2 linked regions of the Archangium violaceum genome follow. The protein of the gene in region 1 binds, or shares a complex with, the protein of each later gene. Links are inferred from orthologs where the notes say so. Each region holds a gene or a part of one and is shown in the gene's direction. Other genes may lie near its edges. The genes, in order: JQX13_RS05050 and pnp.

Evidence for each region.
Region 2: JQX13_RS05050 (region 1) and pnp share a complex: the UniProt entries of both Bacillus subtilis proteins name them as parts of the possible RNA degradosome complex. The link is inferred for Archangium violaceum from one-to-one orthologs.

Annotation. Positions count from the first base shown.
Region 1 is NZ_CP069338.1:1,167,918-1,171,022, forward strand. The notes cover bases 188-2,978. They hold JQX13_RS05050 (6-phosphofructokinase), read left to right. Parts: upstream 188-959; coding sequence 960-1,997; downstream 1,998-2,978. Other genes in these bases: JQX13_RS05045 (glucosamine-6-phosphate deaminase), read right to left, coding at 188-753; xdhC (xanthine dehydrogenase accessory protein XdhC), read left to right, coding at 2,016-2,789; JQX13_RS05060 (aldose epimerase), read left to right, coding at 2,927-2,978. Also shown: more of JQX13_RS05045, read right to left, coding at 13-187; more of JQX13_RS05060, read left to right, coding at 2,979-3,105. UniProt on the Bacillus subtilis protein: Catalyzes the phosphorylation of D-fructose 6-phosphate to fructose 1,6-bisphosphate by ATP, the first committing step of glycolysis.
Region 2 is NZ_CP069338.1:6,700,230-6,703,452, forward strand. Bases 1-2,909 are described here. They hold pnp (polyribonucleotide nucleotidyltransferase), read left to right. Parts: upstream 1-319; coding sequence 320-2,500; downstream 2,501-2,909. Other genes in these bases: dut (dUTP diphosphatase), read left to right, coding at 2,661-2,909. Also shown: more of dut, read left to right, coding at 2,910-3,116. UniProt on the Bacillus subtilis protein: Involved in mRNA degradation. Catalyzes the phosphorolysis of single-stranded polyribonucleotides processively in the 3'- to 5'-direction. Necessary for competence development in Bacillus subtilis.

The DNA of each region.
Region 1 (3,105 bases):
TCCGCTGGCGGATTAGCGCGAACCGTCCAACCCGCGTCCGGCCTCGAAGTCCACCCACACCTCCACGTTGCCGTGGAGCTGGAGGAACGAAGCCGGGCAATGCGTGGAGAGGGGGCCACGCACCATGGCCGTCACGGCGGCCGCCTTGTTGACCCCGAAGGCCAACAGGATGACGCGACGCGCCTGGAGGAGCGCCCCCATCCCCAGCGTGAGCGCCGCCAGGGGAACCTTCGAGACGTCGTCTCCGAAGAGGGAGGCCATCGCCAGACGCGACTCCCGTGAGAGCCGGGCCCGGTGGCTGACCGCCTGGAGGCTCTCCCCCGGCTCGTTGCAGCCCACCTGCCCGTTGGGCCCGATGCCCAACAGCAGCATGTCCAGCCCTCCGGCCCCAGCAAGTTGCGCGTCGTAGCGGGCGCACTCGCGTTCCGCCCTGTCCGCGCTCCCATCGAGGAAATGGATGCGCTCGCGTGCCAGGTTGACGTGCTGGAAGAGATGTCGCTCCATGTACGCCCGGAAGCTGCCCGGATCATCCGGCGGCAAGCCGAGGAACTCGTCCAGGTTGAAGGTGGTCACCCGCGAGAAGTCCAGCTCCCCGCGCCCGTGCAACACCACCATCTCCCGGTACACATTCAGGGGGGTGCGGCCGATGGGCAGGCCGAGCACCAGGGACGGCTTCTCCCGCACCGCCGTGGCCACGTAGGCGGCGCAGGCGGCGGCAGCTTCCTTCTCGGAGGCGAAGACGCGAACGTTCAAGGTGGGGGCCGTAACCAGGGGGTCCGAGGCAGCATAGCCAAAGCCCTCCCTCCGACAAAGCCGCACGTCCAACCCTGGGAGTCCCTCCCCGCCCGCCCGCCCCGCACCACCCCGGGGCCTTCCGGCCGATCGCCACCGCGCCTGGCGAGCGGTTTACATCAACTTCGCGCATGACTCGCGCCCGAGGTAGGTTAGAAGGGAACCTCATGAAAGTCGCCGTTCTCACTGGCGGGGGCGATTGCCCCGGCCTCAACGCGGTCATCCGCGCCGTTGTCCGTCGAGCCACCGCCCATGGTTTCGAGATGATGGGCCTGCGTGATGGATGGAAGGGTCTCCTCGAGGACAACCACTTCCGCCTCACGCGCGAAACCACCTCCGGCATCCTCCACCGCGGAGGAACCATCCTGGGCACTTCTCGCGTCAACCCGTTCAAGGTCGAGAACGGGTTGGAGAAGGTCAAGCGCGCCATGGAGCGCAACGACATCCACGCCGTCATCGCCATTGGCGGCGAGGGCACGCTCTCCGCGGCCACGCGCATGTCCCAGGAGGGGCTGCGCATCGTGGGTGTGCCGAAGACGATCGACAACGATCTCAACGGCACGGACTTCACCTTCGGCTTCGACACCGCGGTGGCCATCGCCACCGAGGCCATCGACCGGCTGCACTCCACCGCCGAGTCCCACAAGCGCGTCATCGTGTGCGAGGTGATGGGGCGGCACGTGGGGTGGATCGCCACCTACGCGGGCATGGCCGGCGGCGCCGACGTGATCCTGGTCCCCGAGGTCCCCGCGGACCTGGTGCGTGTCGCCGAGCACATCAAGCACCGGCACTCCACCGGGCGCTCCTTCTCCATCGTGGTGGTGGCCGAGGGCACGCGCATCAAGCTGTCGCACGAGGGGCAGGAGCAGCTCGTCACCTCGGGCGCGCTGGACGAGGCGGGCCGGCCGCGCCTGGGTGGCGTGGGCAGCATCGTGGCGCATGAGATCGAGCAGCGCACGGGCTACGAGACGCGCGTGTCGGTGCTGGGTCACATCCAGCGCGGCGGCGCGCCCACCGCGCATGATCGCGTGCTGGCCACGCGCTTCGGCGTCCACGCGTGCGACATGGTGGCCCGGGGCGAGTTCGGCAAGATGGCCGCGCTGCGGGGCAATGAGATCGTGAGCGTGGACCTGGCCGAGGCCACCCGGGAGCTCAAGAAGGTTCCCCAGGAGTTCTTCGAGGTCGCCCAGGTCTTCTTCGGCTAGCCGGGAGCGGGGGTGGACATGTCCCCTGCCACGGACCTGTACGCGGAGATGGCGGCCCTGGTGTCCGAGGGCCGACCCTTCGTCCTGGCCACCGTCATCGAGAGCGCCGGCAGCACGCCGCAGAAGCCGGGCTCGAAGCTGGTGGTGCTCGAGGACGGAAGCCTGCGGGGCACCGTGGGCGGCGGCGCCATCGAGCATCAGATCATCCAGGCCGCGCGGGAGCTGCTGGCGTCGCCGGAGCAGACGCGCGTCATCGAAACGCACCTCACGCACGAGCTGGGCATGTGCTGTGGGGGCCGGATGAAGGTGTTCCTGGAGAAGCACGGAGCACCCCCGCGGCTCACGGTGTTCGGCGCCGGGCACGTGGCGAAGGAGCTGGCGTCGCTGGCGCACCGGGTGGGCTTCCGGGTGACGGTGGTGGACGCCCGGCCCGAGTGGGCCAACCCCGAGCGCTTCCCGGACTGCGAGCTGCGGGTGAAGGACCCGGCGGACCACGCGCGGGCACTGCCCGGTGGGCCGGAGCATTACTTCTGCGTGACGACGCACGACCACCCGTTGGATCAGGCGGTGGTGGAGGCGTTGCTGGACAAGCCCTCGGCGTACCTGGGGGTGATTGGCAGCCGTCGCAAGGCCGAGCGCTTCCGGATGCGGCTGCGGGCCGCGGGCTTCACCGAGCCGGCCGTGGAGCGGATGCGCTCACCCATGGGCGTGGACATCGGCGCGCTGACACCGGAGGAGATCGCCGTCTCCATCGTGGGCGAGCTCATCCGGGTTCGGCGCCAGCCGGAGTAGAGACCTTCCGAACGGACCGGGCCGCGCCCTGCATGGAAGACGACAGGGAGCGTCTCTTCCCGAGGTGTCCGCGGACCACCCCCTGTTACAAGCCGGCTCCCGCGCCACGCCCGGCGCGACGGTCCCTGGAGGTCAACATGGTGGTCCTCACGGATGGCGGCTCCCGCGTCGAGCTCGTCCCCGAACGCGGAGCGCTCATCACCCGCTTCATCGTCGAGGGCGAGCCCATCCTCTTCCTCGACGAGAGCACCCTGGCCGATCCCACCAAGAACGTGCGCGGCGGCATCCCCGTGCTCTTCCCCTCCCCCGGCGTCCT
Region 2 (3,223 bases), 5.5 Mb from region 1 along the record:
GTCCAGCGAAGAGGAGGGGCGAGGGAGGAGGCAAGGGCGTGATGTGGACGGAGGTTTTGGTTTCCGTTCGGACGGGCCGACCGGTGGTGCAGCCGGGTCGGCCCGCGCGATCAGGGATCAAAGCTCCGACGCATCCCTGCCGGCGCTTCCGAAGCGCCCCCACCGCAGTCAAGTCGCGGTTGCCCGTATCCGCCTGTTCCAGGCCCGGTGACCGCATCAACCCCACAGGCCTCGCATCGAGGCGCGTGGGCCCTCACCTTTTGGAAAAGGCAGGGCACGCGTCCACGGGGCCACCCAGGAAGTACGAGGCAAGACGGATATGCACTTGAAGAAGAGCGTCAAGATTGGCGACACCGAGCTGACCATCGAGACCGGCCACATGGCCAAGCAGGCGGACGGCTCGGTGGTGGTTCGTTACGGCGACACCATGCTGCTCGTCACCGCGGTGAGCGCGCGCGAGAAGAAGGACGTGGACTTCCTCCCGCTCACGGTGGAGTACCAGGAGAAGTTGTACTCGGCCGGCCGCATCCCCGGCAGCTATTTCAAGCGCGAGGGGCGCCTGACGGAGAAGGAGACGCTGGCCAGCCGTATCGTGGACCGCTCCTGCCGCCCGCTCTTCCCGGACGGCTACGCCTACGAGACCCAGGTCATCGCGAGCGTCATCTCCGCGGACCCGGAGCACGAGGGTGATATCCACGGCATTACGGGCGCCTCGGCGGCGCTGTGGGTGTCGGACATCCCCTTCAACGGCCCCATCGCGGGCATCCGCGTGGGCCGCGTGGACGGCAAGCTCATCGCCAACCCCACGCTCAAGCAGCGCGAGCTGTCCGACATCGACCTCGTCATGGCCGTGAGCCGCGAGGCCATCGTGATGGTGGAGGGCGGTGCCGAGGAGGTGAGCGAGGCGGAGATGATGGCCGCGCTCGAGTTCGGCAAGCAGGCGGCACAGCCGGCCCTGGATCTGCAGGACGAGCTGCGGCGCGCGCTCAACAAGACGGTGCGCAACTACGACCGCATCCCTGCGGTGGCCGAGGACCTGAAGTCCAAGGTTCGTGAGCTGGCCTGGGACGGCATCGTCAACGGCTACACCATCAAGGAGAAGGCGGCCCGCTACGAGGCGCTCTCCAAGGCCAAGAAGGAGGCCCTGGCGAAGCTCAAGGAGCAGCTGGGCGAGGGCTACACCTCCCAGGTGGAGAAGCACGCCAAGCAGGTGGTGGAGGACCTGAAGTACGAGCACATGCGCACGCTGACGGTGAACGGTGGCCGCATCGGTGGCCGTGGTCACGCCGAGGTGCGCAACATCACCTGCGAGGTGAGCGTGCTCCCGCGCACCCACGGCAGCGCCATCTTCACCCGTGGCGAGACGCAGGCCCTGGTGGTGACGACGCTGGGTACCTCCGAGGACGAGCAGCGGCTGGAGCTGCTCAGCGGCCAGTCCTTCAAGAAGTTCATGCTGCACTACAACTTCCCCCCGTTCAGCGTGAACGAGACCAAGCCCCTGCGCGGCCCCGGCCGGCGTGAGGTGGGCCATGGCGCCCTGGCCGAGCGCGCGCTGCGCAACATGCTGCCCGCGAGCGAGAAGTTCCCGTACACGGTGCGGCTCGTCTCGGACATCCTCGAGTCCAACGGCTCCTCGTCCATGGCCTCCGTGTGCGGCGGCACGCTGTCGCTGATGGACGCGGGCGTGCCCATCAAGGCGCCCGTGGCCGGCATCGCCATGGGTCTGGTGAAGGAGGGGGACCAGGTCGCCATCCTCTCGGACATCCTCGGTGACGAGGACCACCTGGGCGACATGGACTTCAAGGTGTGCGGCACCTCGAAGGGCATCACCTCCATCCAGATGGACATCAAGATCACCGGTCTCACCACGGAGATCATGAGCCGCGCGCTGGAGCAGGCGCGTCAGGGCCGTCTGCACATCCTGGGCGAGATGCTCAAGGCGATGGCCGAGCCGCGCAAGGAGATCAGCGCCTACGCGCCGCGCATCACCACCATCCAGATCCGCCCCGAGTTCATCAAGAACGTCATCGGGCCGGGCGGCAAGGTGATCAAGGACATCATCGCCCGCACGGGTGCCGTCATCAACATCGACGACTCGGGCCGCGTGGACATCGCCAGCTCCAACGTGGACTCGGTGAAGTCGGCCATCGCGATGATCCAGGCGCTCACGCGCGAGGCGGAGATCGGGAAGATCTACACGGGCACGGTGCGGAAGATCGCCGAGTTCGGCGCCTTCGTGGAACTGTTCCCGGGCACCGACGGCCTCATCCACATCTCCGAGCTGTCCGACAAGCGCGTGAAGAGCGTGTCGGACGTGCTCAAGGAGGGCGATGAGGTGCTGGTGAAGGTCGTCAGCATCGACAAGACGGGCAAGATCCGCCTGTCGCGCAAGGAGGCCATGGCCGAGCGCGCCGCCTCTCAGCAGGGCACCGCCCCCGCCGCCGAGGCCACCCCCGCCGCCGCGTCCCCCGAGGCCACCCAGCCGGGCGCCAAGGCCTGATTCGAGAACACGGTGACGGATACCCTCACCCTTTCCCTCTCCCAGAGGGAGAGGGGAGGGCTCACGGAACGCCCTCTCTTCGCTCCGGCGGAGGAGGGCGTTCTGCTTTGCTCCCGCCTGAAAGCTGGCCTGTCCGTCTCACGGTGCTACCTTGTCGGATATGTCCTTACCTGTCACCGTGAGGGTCCGCCGCGTGCGCACCCACCCGGAGCCGCTGCCCCTGCCGCGCTATGAGACCGCCCTCGCCGCGGGGATGGACCTGCGGGCGGACATCGATGGGGAGCTCACCCTCGGGCCCATGGAGCGCGCGGCGGTTCCCACCGGCCTGGCGCTGGCCCTGCCTCCCGACTACGAGGCCCAGCTCCGGCCCCGCTCGGGACTGGCGCTGCGTCACGGCATCACCCTGCTGAACTCGCCAGGGACGGTGGACGCGGACTACCGCGGAGAGGTCAAGGTGCTCCTCGTGAACCTCTCCCAGGAGCCCTTCACGCTTCGCCGCGGCGAGCGCATCGCCCAACTCGTGGTGTCACCCGTGTCTCGGGTGTCCCTATTGGAGCTGGAGCTACTGGAAACCACCGAGCGGGGAGAGGGCGGTTTCGGCTCGACGGGACGGTGACCCGGCGTTCCTTGCCGATTGTCAGCGCGGCGCGGTAAGACGGCTGCGGGTGCCTTCTGGAGGCCCCGCAACTGCCCCCCACCTCCGGGAGTCCGACCGCCTTGCTC